2 linked regions of the Variovorax paradoxus B4 genome follow. The protein of the gene in region 1 interacts with the protein of each later gene in a pairwise test. Links are inferred from orthologs where the notes say so. Each region holds a gene or a part of one and is shown on either strand. Other genes may lie near its edges.

The links.
Region 2: the proteins of VAPA_RS26835 (region 1) and grpE interact in binary tests that used the Escherichia coli proteins (3 or more experiments, as listed by UniProt). The link is inferred for Variovorax paradoxus B4 from one-to-one orthologs.

Annotation. Positions count from the first base shown.
Region 1 is NC_022247.1:5,741,291-5,747,866, reverse strand. What follows is about bases 2,130-4,951. They hold VAPA_RS26835 (Nramp family divalent metal transporter), read left to right. Parts: upstream 2,130-2,787; coding sequence 2,788-4,116; downstream 4,117-4,951. Other genes in these bases: VAPA_RS26825 (M4 family metallopeptidase), read right to left, coding at 4,482-4,951; VAPA_RS26830 (protealysin inhibitor emfourin), read right to left, coding at 4,144-4,485; VAPA_RS26840 (putative quinol monooxygenase), read right to left, coding at 2,377-2,685; VAPA_RS26845 (hypothetical protein), read right to left, coding at 2,130-2,300. Outside these bases: gap (type I glyceraldehyde-3-phosphate dehydrogenase), read left to right, coding at 2-1,003; VAPA_RS26850 (hypothetical protein), read right to left, coding at 1,078-1,674; more of VAPA_RS26845, read right to left, coding at 1,704-2,129; more of VAPA_RS26825, read right to left, coding at 4,952-5,552; VAPA_RS26820 (YciI family protein), read left to right, coding at 5,699-5,989; VAPA_RS26815 (pirin family protein), read right to left, coding at 6,012-6,576. UniProt on the Escherichia coli protein: H(+)-stimulated, divalent metal cation uptake system. Involved in manganese and iron uptake. Can also transport cadmium, cobalt, zinc and to a lesser extent nickel and copper. Involved in response to reactive oxygen.
Region 2 is NC_022247.1:1,931,005-1,937,103, reverse strand. The notes cover bases 3,217-6,099. They hold grpE (nucleotide exchange factor GrpE), read left to right. Parts: upstream 3,217-4,316; coding sequence 4,317-4,883; downstream 4,884-6,099. Other genes in these bases: dnaK (molecular chaperone DnaK), read left to right, coding at 4,996-6,099; VAPA_RS08890 (FKBP-type peptidyl-prolyl cis-trans isomerase), read left to right, coding at 3,800-4,150; VAPA_RS08895 (winged helix-turn-helix transcriptional regulator), read left to right, coding at 3,255-3,701. Outside these bases: VAPA_RS08910 (lactonase family protein), read left to right, coding at 1-1,043; VAPA_RS08905 (Bug family tripartite tricarboxylate transporter substrate binding protein), read left to right, coding at 1,084-2,076; asd (archaetidylserine decarboxylase), read left to right, coding at 2,221-3,072. UniProt on the Escherichia coli protein: Participates actively in the response to hyperosmotic and heat shock by preventing the aggregation of stress-denatured proteins, in association with DnaK and GrpE. It is the nucleotide exchange factor for DnaK and may function as a thermosensor.

The sequences.
Region 1 (6,576 bases):
GATGGCTATCAAACTCGGTATCAACGGCTTCGGTCGCATCGGTCGCAACGTGCTGCGCGCAGCCGTGCAGAACTTCAAGAACGAGATCGAGATCGTCGCCATCAACGACTTGCTCGAGCCCGACTACCTGGCCTACATGCTCCAGTACGACTCGGTGCATGGCCGCTTCAAGGGCGAAGTCACGGTGGAAGGCAACACGCTGATCGTCAACGGCAAGAAGATCCGCCTCACGCAGGAGCGCGACCCGGCGCAACTGAAGTGGAACGAAGTCGGCGCCGACATCGTGCTCGAATCCACCGGCCTGTTCCTCACCAAGGAAACCTGCCAGAAGCATCTCGACGCGGGCGCCAAGAAGGTGATCATGTCGGCCCCCTCGAAGGACGACACCCCCATGTTCGTCTACGGCGTGAACGACAAGAAGTACGCCGGCGAAGCCATCGTCAGCAACGCCAGCTGCACCACCAACTGCCTGGCGCCGCTGGCCAAGGTGCTGAACGACAAGTGGGGCATCAAGCGCGGCCTGATGACCACCGTGCACGCCGCCACCGCCACGCAGAAGACCGTGGACGGCCCGAGCAACAAGGACTGGCGCGGCGGCCGCGGCATCCTGGAAAACATCATTCCCTCGAGCACCGGCGCCGCCAAGGCCGTGGGCGTGGTGATCCCCGAGCTCAACAAGAAGCTCACGGGCATGAGCTTCCGCGTGCCGACCTCCGACGTGTCGGTGGTCGACCTCACGGTGGAGCTGGTGAAGGAAGCCACCTACAAGGAAATCTGCGCCGAGATGAAGGCACAGAGCGAAGGCGCGCTCAAGGGCGTGCTGGGCTACACCGAAGACAAGGTGGTGGCCACCGACTTCCGCGGCGACCCACGCACCTCGATCTTCGACGCCGAAGCCGGCATTGCGCTCGACAGCACCTTCGTGAAGCTCGTGAGCTGGTACGACAACGAATGGGGCTACTCGAACAAGTGCCTGGAGATGGTGAAGGTCGTGGCGAAGTAAGGCTTCGCGGACTCGGCAACAAGAACGCGCCCTCGGGCGCGTTTTTTCATGGGCGTGCCGGCTGAGGCAATGCCTCAGCGCAGCTTCTCGTTCCTCCGGATCTCGCTGCTGAGCTGCGAAGTCAACCGGGTCGCGGCGCGCCGGGCGGCGAGCCCGTAGTCGCCGTTGAATTCGCCGAACTCCGCCGTGCCGTTGCCGACCGCGCGCACGCGCGTGACCTCGGCGCCGGCGGCATCGCTCACCACGCAGCTCACCTCGGCGGTGAACGACGTGGGCGGCCAGGTGATCCACGAGGACGAGCTCGAATCGGTCTTGATCTGCGGCGTGAACACCAGCGACACGCCCGCCGCCTCGTTGGCCTTGGCATCGCCGGCGGTGCGCAGCACGACGACGTCGCGGTAGACCGCGCGCAGCGCGTCGCGGATCGACTTTTCGAGGTCGCGGTACGGGTAGTAGCTCACGCGGTCGCCGCTGCCGCCGGCGGTGGTCACCTGCTGGTCGCGCTGGGCGTCGGTCATCACGTACGCCACCTTCTTCGGGAGCAGGCGGGCCTGCGACCGCGGCGGTGCGGTTTCCGTGATCATCGTGATCGGATGGGCGCAGGCTGCCAGCAAGGCCGTCAGGATCGCCGCGGCAAACAGGCGCGCGGTCGAAGAAAAAAGAAATGGCATGGTGCGGCTTTCTCCGGCGATGGCTGTGGCTAGGGCGCAATGGCCGCGATGAACTGCGGATCGGCGTACACCTGGCGCAGCAGCGCGCGCACCAGCCTCGGATAGGCGGCCTGTCCGGCGGGCACGGCCACGATGTTGGCGTAGCTCGAATCGAAGGCCAGCTCGCCGCGGTAGGTCTTGCGCAGCCTTTGCGCGGACGCGCGCGTCACGACCACCTCCACGTCCATGCGGCCGGTGCCGTTGATCACGCCAAGGTCGAGTTCATTGACGAGTATCCGCGCCGCGATGCGGGTCTGGGCCTTGGGGTCGTAGGCCGATATCTCTCCCAGGTCGCGCATCAGTGCGTCTTCCAGGTATTGCGCGAAGGTGCCGCTGGGCGAAAGCAGCTTCGCGCGGCGCAGGCTCAGGGTGTTGATGCTGTCGTTCGGATCGGTAGGCTGCACCTTCGCGAGCGCCACCATGCCGGGGCGCGCGGCTTCGAGCCGGTCGAGCGCCTCGTAGTCGGCCGCATAGGGCGGCGCGGCGAGCTGTGCGCAGCCGGACGCCAGCACCACCGCGGCCGATGCGCAGAGCGTTGCGGTGAAAGCGCGCAGGCGCACACCCTGCGGTCTGAAGAAGATCGCCATGCCTTGAGTCCCTCCTCGGGATGCCTGATCCCGGCGCGAGGGTAGCAGGCATTGCGCCGCGCGCGAAGGCCGATTTTCAGACCGGTTCGAGCACGTGGATCAGCTTGCTCTGGACCAGCTCCTTCGTCTTCGCGCCGTGGGCCGCCATGTGCGGTGCCGCCGCATGGGCTTGCAGGTGGGCCAGCGTTTCCCACTTTTCGATTACCACGAAGGTGTCGGGCCCGAAGCTGGCCTTCGATGCCGGCACGCCCGCGGCGTCGACCGTGGCGCCGTACTCGATGCAGCCCTCCTCGGCCAGCACGGCCGCGCGGTTGGCGGCAAAGGCTTCGAGCAGGCTGGCGCGCTGGCCCGGCTTGGCGGTGATGACGGCGACGACGTGGATCATGGAAAAAAGCTCCGTTGTTGCATGTGTGTGGAATGGGACCGCCGAATCTAAAAGACCGGCCGCTCGGCCAGCGGTCCCGCGCGCGACCCTATCATCGCCCGCATGTTCTTTCCCCTGCCCCGCACGGCCACCGCGCCGTTCTGCCCCTCCGAAGTCAAGGGCAGCGTGGCGGTCCCGCAGGACCTGCCCTTCGGCAAGAAGCTGCTGCGCTACGCGGGCCCCGGCCTCCTGGTGTCGGTGGGCTACATGGACCCGGGCAACTGGGCGACCGACATCGAGGCCGGCTCGCGCTTCGGCTACGGCCTGCTCTTCGTGGTGCTGCTCGCGAGCCTGGCGGCCATGCTGCTGCAGACGCTGTGCGTGCGGCTCGGCCTGGTGGCGCAGAAAGACCTGGCGCGCGCCTGCCGCGAGCACTATTCGCCGCGCGTGAGCCGCTTCTTGTGGCTGGGCGCGGAGCTGGCCATCGTGGCCTGCGACCTGGCCGAGGTGCTGGGCAGCGCGCTCGCATTGCACCTGCTGTTCGGCGTCTCGATCCCGGTCGGCATCGGCATCACGGCGTTCGACACGCTGCTCGTGCTGGGGCTCCAGGGCGCGGGCTTCCGGCGCGTCGAGGCGATCGTGCTCGGGCTGGTGGGCACCATCGCGGGCTGCTTCGTGGTGGAGCTCGCGATGTCGCAGCCCCACTGGTTCGGCGTGGCAATGGGCTTCGCACCCAGCTTCGAGCGGCTGCAGCAGCCCGGCGCGCTGTACCTTGCGATCGGCGTGGTGGGCGCCACGGTGATGCCGCACAACCTGTACCTGCATTCATCCATCGTGCAGACCCGGCTGGTGGCCGACAGCGACGCGGCGCGGCGCGAGGCGGTGCGCTTCTGCACCTTCGACGCGGTGTTCTCGCTCTCGCTCGCGCTGCTGGTCAACGCGGCCATCATGGTGCTGGCGGCCAGTGCCTTCCACAGCACCGGCCATGTGGAGGTGACCGAGATCGACGACGCCTACCGGCTCATCGAGCCCATCGTGGGCAGCGCGTTTGCCGCCACGCTGTTCGGCATTGCGCTGCTGGCCTCGGGCCAGAGCTCGACCTTCACCGGCACCATTGCGGGCCAGATCATCATGGAAGGGTTTCTCGACCTGAAGATCCCGTGCTGGCAGCGCCGGCTGATCACGCGGGCGCTGGCGCTCGGGCCGGCCTTTCTGGGGGTCTGGTGGTTCGGCGATGGCGGCGTGGGCAAGATGCTGGTGCTGAGCCAGGTGGTGCTGAGCTTCCAGCTGCCGTTCGCGATGTGGCCGCTGATCCGCTTCACGAGCAGCCGCGCGCTGATGGGCGGCTTTGCCAACGGCACGCTGGTCAGGCTGCTGGCCTGGGGCCTGTTCGGCGTGATCAGCGCGGCCAACGTGTGGCTGGTGGCGTCGACGGTGCTCGGCGGCCTTTGATTCGAAGAAGAAGCCGCACCGCGCGCCTCAGCGGTCGGCCGCGTCTTTCCAGAGGTGCACCAGCGCCTCGGGCGCCTCGTTCTCGGGCACCTCGAAGCTGACCGAAGAACCCGAATGGGAGGTGGCGCTTTCCACCACCACTTCCACGCGGTAGAAGCGCTGGTCGCCGCCCGGCGAACCGGGGCCGTCGCGCTGCTCCGCATGCGGCGCGGCGCTTTGCAGCGCCTCGCCGATCTGCTGGCGCAGTTCCTCGCTGCAGTTGCCCAGCTGGTAGCTGCGCGGGCGCGAAAGGCCCGGCACGTAGGCCACGCCGCCCTCGCGCGTCACGCGCACGATGGAGGCCTGGTCCAGGGGCGGAAGCTGAATCATGATGGTGTGACTCCCACGGTGTTCCACGCGGCGCCAACGGCCTTGTGCGCCGCGCTGTCGGCGCCGAAGCGCCTGGCCGCATTTTCCACGCTGAGCTGTGCAAAGGCCAGGAAATCGGCGTCTTTGTGCAGCCGCCGGTCGCACACCGTGTCGTACCAGACGCGGCCGGCCGTCTCCCATGCCGGGCCCTGGATGGCCGTGGCAGCGAGATGAAAGGCGCGGTTCGGAATGCCGGAATTGATGTGCACGCCGCCATTGTCCTGCCGCGTGGCGACAAAGTCTTTCATGTGGGCAGGCTGCGGGTCCTTGCCCAGCACCGGGTCGTCGTAGGCCGTTCCGGGCTCGGCCATCGAGCGCAGTGCGCGGGCCTTCACCTTGCCGGTGAAGAGCCCCGCGCCCACCAGCCAGTCGGCCTGCTGCGCCGTCTGCTTCAGCAGGTGCTGCTTGACCAGGGCGCCGAACACGTCGCAGATCGACTCGTTGAGCGCGCCCGGCTGCCCCTGGTAGACCAGGCCCGACTCGTGGTCGATCACGCCGTGCGTGAGCTCGTGGCCGATGATGTCCACCGCAATGGTGAAGCGGTTCATGACCTCGCCGTCGCCGTCGCCGAACACCATCTGCCTGCCGTTCCAGAAGGCGTTGTCGTAGTCGTTGCCGTAGTGCACGCTGCCGGTCAGCGGCAGGCCCGCGCCGTCGATGGAGTCGCGCTCGTAGATGTCGTGGTAGAGGCGGTAGGTGGCGCCCAGGTAGTCGTAGGCCTCGTCGGCGGCAACGTCGCCGGTGGCGGCCTGCCCTTCGGCGCGCACCAGCCTGCCGGGCAGGCTCATGGTGTGCTCCGCGTCGTGGATGGCGCGTGCGGGCGAAGCGCGCCGCACGTAGCTGGGCGCGGGGCCCGACGACACGCCCTGCGCGGCCACCGCCTCGCGAAGGCCGCGTTGCTGGCGGTCGATCATCAGCGTCTGCGCCGCCCTTGCCCTGGCATGTGCGCTGGCATGTTCCGCCAGCCGGTCCAGCAGGTACGGCGGTACGAAGCTGGGCGGCAAAAGGCCCGGCGAGCGAAGCGGCATGGGCGACTCTCCTTTGCAGTTGAGGGCAACAAAAAGACGGTAGCAGAAAGCCGTAAAACCTGGATCACTCCGTTACTTCTGGTCATGGAATGCCCGTGCTTCAGGCCATACGATCGGAGCCTCCCGATTCACTTGCCGCCGTTGCCATGTTCATCGTCACTCTCACCTACATCCGTCCGCTTGAAGAGCTCGATGCGTTGATGGATGGGCACATGGCGTGGCTGCGAAAGCACTACCAGAGCGGACTGTTCCTGGCCTCGGGCCGGCAGGTGCCGCGCAAGGGCGGCGTGATCTTCGCGCGCTCGGGCGACCGGGCTGCGCTCGATGCGGTGCTGGCACGCGACCCGTTCGTGCAGAGCGGTGTGGCCAGCACGCACGTGATCGAGTTCGTGCCCAGCATGACCGCACCCGCGACCGAGATCCTCAAGGCGCTTTGAGGCCTCCAGGCCGCGTGTTGTTTCAAGCCCGCGGCGTTTCCTCGCGCCCGCCGGGGTGCCGCGCAAAGCGCGCGGCATCGTGGCCATGCACCGGCGCCGGATCGCTCCAGGGCCAGCCGCCGAACTGCGTGCGGCGGTAGTCGGCCAGCGTCTGGCTGATCTCGGCCTGCGTATTCATCACGAACGGACCGTATTGCGCCACCGGCTCGGCAATGGGGCGTCCCTGCAGCAGCAGGAATTCGCCCGGCTCTTCGTCGCCATTGCGCAGTTCGACGGCCGTGTCGGCGCGCAGTTCGATGGCGGCCGGGCCTTCCACGCGCCGGCCTGCGATGGTCGCCACGGCGCCCTTGAAGAAGTACAGCATGCGCCGCGTGCCTTCGCCCGCGGCGGCAGGCAGCGTCCATTGCGCGCCGGGCGTCATCTTGAGGGTCCAGATCGCCACGTCGGCATCGGCCTGCGCGGCCCATGAATCGGGCGGCGGCGACAGCGGGTGGATCGGCGCCTGTCCGCCGTCCGCGGCAGTGCCGCCGAACCGGCCCGCGATCACCGCGACCTCGGTGCGGCCGCCCGCCGCGTCGTCGGACGCA
Region 2 (6,099 bases), 3.8 Mb from region 1 along the record:
CACTGCTGTGCGCAGCTGCAGGCCACGCCTCGGCCGCCACCTGGGTCTACGTGTCCAACGCCGACAGCCAGGAGATCTCGGTGCTCGAGCTGGACCGCGCAGAGGGCGTGCTCAAGCCGGTGCAGACGCTCAACGTCGGCGGCACGGCCATGCCGATGGCCGTGAGCCACGACAAGCGCGTGCTCTACGCCGCGCTGCGCTCGCAGCCGTTCCGCGTGGTCTCGCTGTCGATCGACGCGGCCACCGGCAAGCTGCAGAAGCTCGGCGAGGCGCCGCTGGCCGACAGCATGGCCAACATCGACCTCGACGCGAGCGGCAAGTGGCTCTTCGCGGCCTCCTACCAGGGCGGCAAGATCTCGGTCAACGCCATCGGCAAGGACGGCGCTGTGGGCCCGATCCAGCAGTTGGTCCAGACCGGGCCGAATGCGCATGCGGTCCACGCAGATGCCGGCAACCGCTTCGTGCTTGCCACCAGCCTGGGCGGCGACAACGTGTCGAGCTGGCGCTTCGATGCGGACAAAGGGCTGCTGTCGCCCAACGATCCGCCGCTGACCATGGGCACCGCCAAATCGGGGCCGCGCCACTTCGTCTGGGACAAGGCGCAGCGCCACGTCTACCTGCTGGACGAGCTCGACGCAGCCCTGCACGTGTATGCGTGGGACGCCGCGCGCGGCACGCTCAAGCTGGAACAGAGCACCACCACGCTGCCGCCGGGCTTCGCGGGCAAGCCCTGGGCAGCCGACCTGCACCTGACGCCGGACGGGCGCTTCCTGTACGCCTCGGAGCGCACCTCGAGCACGCTCTCGGCGTTCAAGGTGGACGCGGCGAGCGGCCAGCTGCAGCCGCTGGGCCAGACGCCGACCGAGAAAGGGCCGCGCGGTTTCGCGATCGATCCGAGCGGCCGCTACCTGATTGCCGCCGGGCAGGAATCGCACGGCATTTCGCTGTACGCCATCGATTCCGCGACCGGTGCGCTCGGCAAGCCTTCGCGCATCACCGCCGGCAAGAACCCGAACTGGATCGAAATCGTCGACGCACCGTGACGCGACGACGGCCATCAACATCATCAAAGGAGACTTCGCAATGCAACGCCGCACACTGATTCGCACCGCCCTCGCCTCTTCGCTCGCCGCGGGCCTGCCCGCGTTCGCGCAGGGCCCCGGCAACTGGCCCACGGGCAAGGCCATCACCTACCTCGTGCCCTTTCCCGCGGGCGGCACGACCGACGTGCTGGCCCGCCTGATCGGCCAGAAGCTCGGCACGGTGCTGGGCACGAGCGTGATCATCGACAACAAGGGCGGCGCCGGCGGCAGCGTGGGCTCGGAGATCGGCTCGCGCGCGGCGCCCGACGGCTTCACGATGGTGGGCGGCACGATCAGCTCGCACGCCATCAACGTGAGCCTGTACCCGAAGCTCGGCTACGACCCGCAGAAGTCGTTTGCCCCGGTGACGCTGATCGGCACCAACCCGCTGGTACTGGTGGTGAACCAGGCCAGCCCCTACAAGACGCTGAAAGACGTGCTGGAAGCCAGCAAGACCAAGTCGGGCGGGCTGTCGTCGGCGTCGGCCGGCACGGGCACCTCGCAGCATCTGTCGCTCGAACTGCTGGCGTTCAAGTCGGGCGTGAAGTTCACGCACATTCCGTACAAGGGCAGCGGCCCGGCGATCCAGGACGTGATCGGCGGCCAGGTCGACATGATGTTCGACACCACCGTGGTGGCGGGCCCGCACGTCCAGAGCGGCAAGCTGCGCGCCATTGCCGTGACCTCGGCCAAGCGCCTGGCTTCGATGCCCGACGTGCCGACGGTTGCGGAGTCCGGCATCGCGGGCCTGCAGGACTTCGAGGTGCTGTCGTGGCAGGCGATCTTCGTGCCCGCGGGCACCCCGGCGCCCATCGTCGAGCGGCTGCACACCGAGATCCGCAAGATCCTTGCAACGCCCGAGATGCAGGAAAAACTCAAGGGCTTCGGCATGGAACCCGCCGACCTCAGCACGGCAAAGATCGCGGCCTTCCAGAAGGCCGAGGTCGAAAAGTGGGCGCAGGTGATCAAGGCAGCGGGCATCAAGGCCGACTGACGCCGGCCGGGGCGCCCGCAAGGCGCGTCCCGGATACGAAAAATGGAGTGCCGGATACAAGGGAAGCCTCCTACGTTCGGGGCCCCGGGCGCTTTATAGAATGCCCCTCCGATTCGCACTCCAGGCATTCCAGGCCTCCCACACGTGTCCGACCGCTCTGCCGTACTGCCCCAATACCTGTTTCCCAAGCAGGCCCTGACGAACTTCGCCGGCTGGGTCGCGGGCAAGGAACGCGGCGCCGTCACCACATGGATCATCCGGCGCTTCGTTGCCAAGTACGGCGTCGACATGGGCGAGGCGCTCGAATCCGACATCAACTACTACAAGAGCTTCAACCAGTTCTTCACGCGCGCGCTCAAGCCCGGCGTGCGGCCTCTCGCGCAGGCCGATCTCGTGTGTCCGGTGGACGGCGCCATCAGCCAGTTCGGCGCCATCGAGGGCGACCAGATCTTCCAGGCCAAGGGCCACAACTACACCACCACCGCGCTGGTCGGCGGCGACGCGGTGCTCGCGGCGCGCTTCGCGCACGGCAGCTTCGCCACGCTGTACCTGAGCCCGAAGGACTACCACCGCATCCACATGCCCTGCGAGGGGCGCCTTCTGCGCATGATCCACGTGCCCGGCGACCTGTTTTCGGTCAACCCGGTCACGGCGCGCGGCGTGCCCGGCCTGTTCGCGCGCAACGAGCGCGTGGTGTGCGTCTTCGAATCGGCGCGCGGGCCCTTCGTGCTGGTGCTGGTGGGTGCCACCATCGTCGGCAGCATGGCCACCGTGTGGCACGGCGTGGTCAATCCGCCGCGCGGCGGCGAGCTGCGCGAATGGCACTACGCCGATCAGCAGATCGTGCTCGGGCAGGGCGACGAGATGGGCCGCTTCCTGCTCGGCTCCACCGTCGTCATGCTGTTCCCGTCGCCCCCGCTGGCCTTCAACCCCGACTGGGCGCCCACCCGCGCGGTCCGGCTAGGCGAAGCCATGGCCAATTTCGCAAATTTGTGAAGCTTTGTCTCACGGCCCGCATGCAGCATGCAACCGTAGCTATAAAACTAGTAGCATCGTGATCCTTGCGCTATAGTCGCCGGCCAACGCGCGGTCCCTATAGCGAGCCAACAAGAAAAGAACGCGAGGCACCGGCCCTGCCCAGGATCGATGGCCCGCCCAGCCCCGAGGAGATGATGTCGATGAGTACCAAGGAAAACGCAGCCGTCAGCCAGCTGCTTGCGCTGCTCGAGGCCCGCTACGCGCTTCGCGTGCTCTGGGCGCTGCGCGACGGCCATGCCCAGACGTTCCGGCTGCTGCAGGACAGCGTCGGCAGCATCACCCCCAACACGCTCAATACCCGCATCAAGGAGCTGCGCGAAGCCGGCCTCGTGAGCCATGGCGGCGACGGCTACAGCCTCACTGCGAGCGGGCAGGACCTCCTCAAGCGGCTCTCGGATCTGCAGGCCTTCGCGGGCAAATGGCAGCTGGGCCAGGTCAAGAAGGCCGCGGCGCCCGCGCCCGCTGCGCCTTCATCGTCTTCGCCATCGGCGCCTTCTTCTTCCTCTTCCCCTGGCGCACCGCCCTCTCCCCCGCCTGCCGCATCGTCGCCGTCTTCCCCCGTCCCGCCTCTTGACACCGGCAATTGAGCAGGCCGGCCGGCCTCCTCCGGGGCGTCGGTAAACTCCGCGCCTTCGGTCCGTTTATCCATCCATCCTCCATTTCATTGACGCAAGGAGCGTTCGACATGCCTACCACTCCCTCCGGCCTGCAATACGAAGACACCACCGTGGGCGACGGCGCAGAAGCCAAGGCCGGCCAGCACGTGCACGTGCACTACACCGGCTGGCTCTACAACGACGGCGTGCAAGGCGCCAAGTTCGACTCGAGCCGCGACCGCAACGACCCGTTCGCGTTCTCGCTGGGCGCAGGCCAGGTCATCAAGGGCTGGGATGAAGGCGTTGCCGGCATGAAGATCGGCGGCAAGCGCACGCTGATCATTCCCGCTTCGCTGGGCTATGGCGCACGCGGCGCGGGCGGCGTGATCCCGCCGAACGCCACCCTGAAGTTCGACGTCGAGCTGCTCGACGCGCATTAAGGCTCGCCCCCCGGCTGCGCGCACTTCGTGTCGCTGCGCCCTCCCGTCGGCGCTTTTGTTCCCGTTGCGGCCCTTTGGGCCGCATTTTTTCGCTTGAAATGCCCCCGACCAGCCCCAAGTGGCTGGCTATCGCTTGTTTCCCGGCCTCGCGCCGGTTCTTTGAAAAATGTCTGACCCGCAACAATCCGCACAGAATTCGCAAATGCTGCAAGGCGAGCCAAGCCCCGAAGAACTGGAAGCCGCACAGGCTGCCAACGAAGCCGAGGCGCTGGCCACGGCCCAGGGCGAACTCGCTGCCCTGCAGGCCAGGAACGCCGAGCTGTCCGACCAGTACCTGCGCGCCCAGGCCGACGTCCAGAACGCCCGCCGCCGCGCCGACGACGAAATCACCAAGGCGCGCAAGTTCGCGGTCGAAGCCTTTGCCGAGAGCCTGCTGCCGGTGACCGACAGCCTCGAAGCCGGCCTGGCCATCAAGGATGCCACGCCCGAACAGATCCGCGAAGGCGCCGAAGCCACGCTGCGCCAACTGAAGAGCGCGCTCGAGCGCAACAAGGTGATCGAGGTGGCCCCGGCCCCCGGCGCCAGGTTCGACCCGCACCAGCACCAGGCCATCTCGGTGGTGCCCGCTCCCGAGCAGGAACCCAACACCGTGGTGAGCGTGCTCCAGAAGGGCTACACCATCAACGACCGCGTGCTGCGCCCGGCGCTGGTCACGGTCAGCGCCCCGAAGTAATCGTCGCGGCACACACGATTCCCACAGGAAATCCCCGCTTCATACCTTGAATCGCGCCGGGTTATCCACAAGTTCATAACAACATATTTTTCAGGCTTTCAGGAGTAAGAACATGGCAAAGATCATCGGCATCGACCTCGGCACCACCAACTCGTGCGTGTCGATCATGGAAGGCAACACCACGCGTGTGATCGAGAACTCGGAGGGTGCGCGCACCACGCCGTCGATCGTGGCTTACCAGGAAGACGGCGAAGTGCTCGTCGGTGCCTCGGCCAAGCGCCAGGCCGTCACCAACCCCAAGAACACGCTGTACGCGATCAAGCGCCTGATCGGCCGCAAGTTCGAGGAGAAGGAAGTCCAGAAGGACATCGACCTCATGCCCTACACCATCGCGAAGGCCGACAACGGCGACGCGTGGGTGGAAGTGCGCGGCAAGAAGATCGCGCCCCAGCAGGTCAGCGCCGACATCCTGCGCAAGATGAAGAAGACCGCCGAAGACTATCTCGGCGAGCCCGTGACCGAAGCCGTGATCACGGTGCCGGCCTACTTCAACGACGCCCAGCGCCAGGCCACCAAGGACGCGGGCCGCATCGCGGGCCTGGACGTCAAGCGCATCATCAACGAGCCCACCGCTGCGGCCCTGGCCTTCGGCCTCGACAAACAGGACAAGGCCGACCGCAAGATCGCCGTGTATGACCTCGGCGGCGGTACCTTCGACGTGTCGATCATCGAGATTGCGGACGTCGACGGCGAGAAGCAGTTCGAAGTGCTGTCGACCAACGGCGACACCTTCCTGGGCGGCGAAGACTTCGACCAGCGCATCATCGACTACATCATTGCCGAGTTCAAGAAAGAGCAAGGCGTGGACCTGGGCAAGGACGTGCTCGCACTCCAGCGCCTGAAGGAAGCGGCGGAAAAGGCCAAGATCGAGCTGTCGAACAGCGCGCAGACCGACATCAACCTGCCCTACATCACGGCCGATGCCTCGGGTCCGAAGCACCTGAACATCAAGCTCACCCGCGCCAAGCTGGAAAGCCTGGTCGACGAGCTGGTCGAGCGCACCATCGCGCCCTGCCGCCTGGCCATCAAGGACGCCGGCATCAGCGTGTCGGACATCAACGACGTGATCCTGGTCGGCGGCATGACCCGCATGCCCAAGGTGCAGGAAAAGGTGAAGGCCTTCTTCGGCAAGGAGCCGCGCAAGGACGTGAACCCC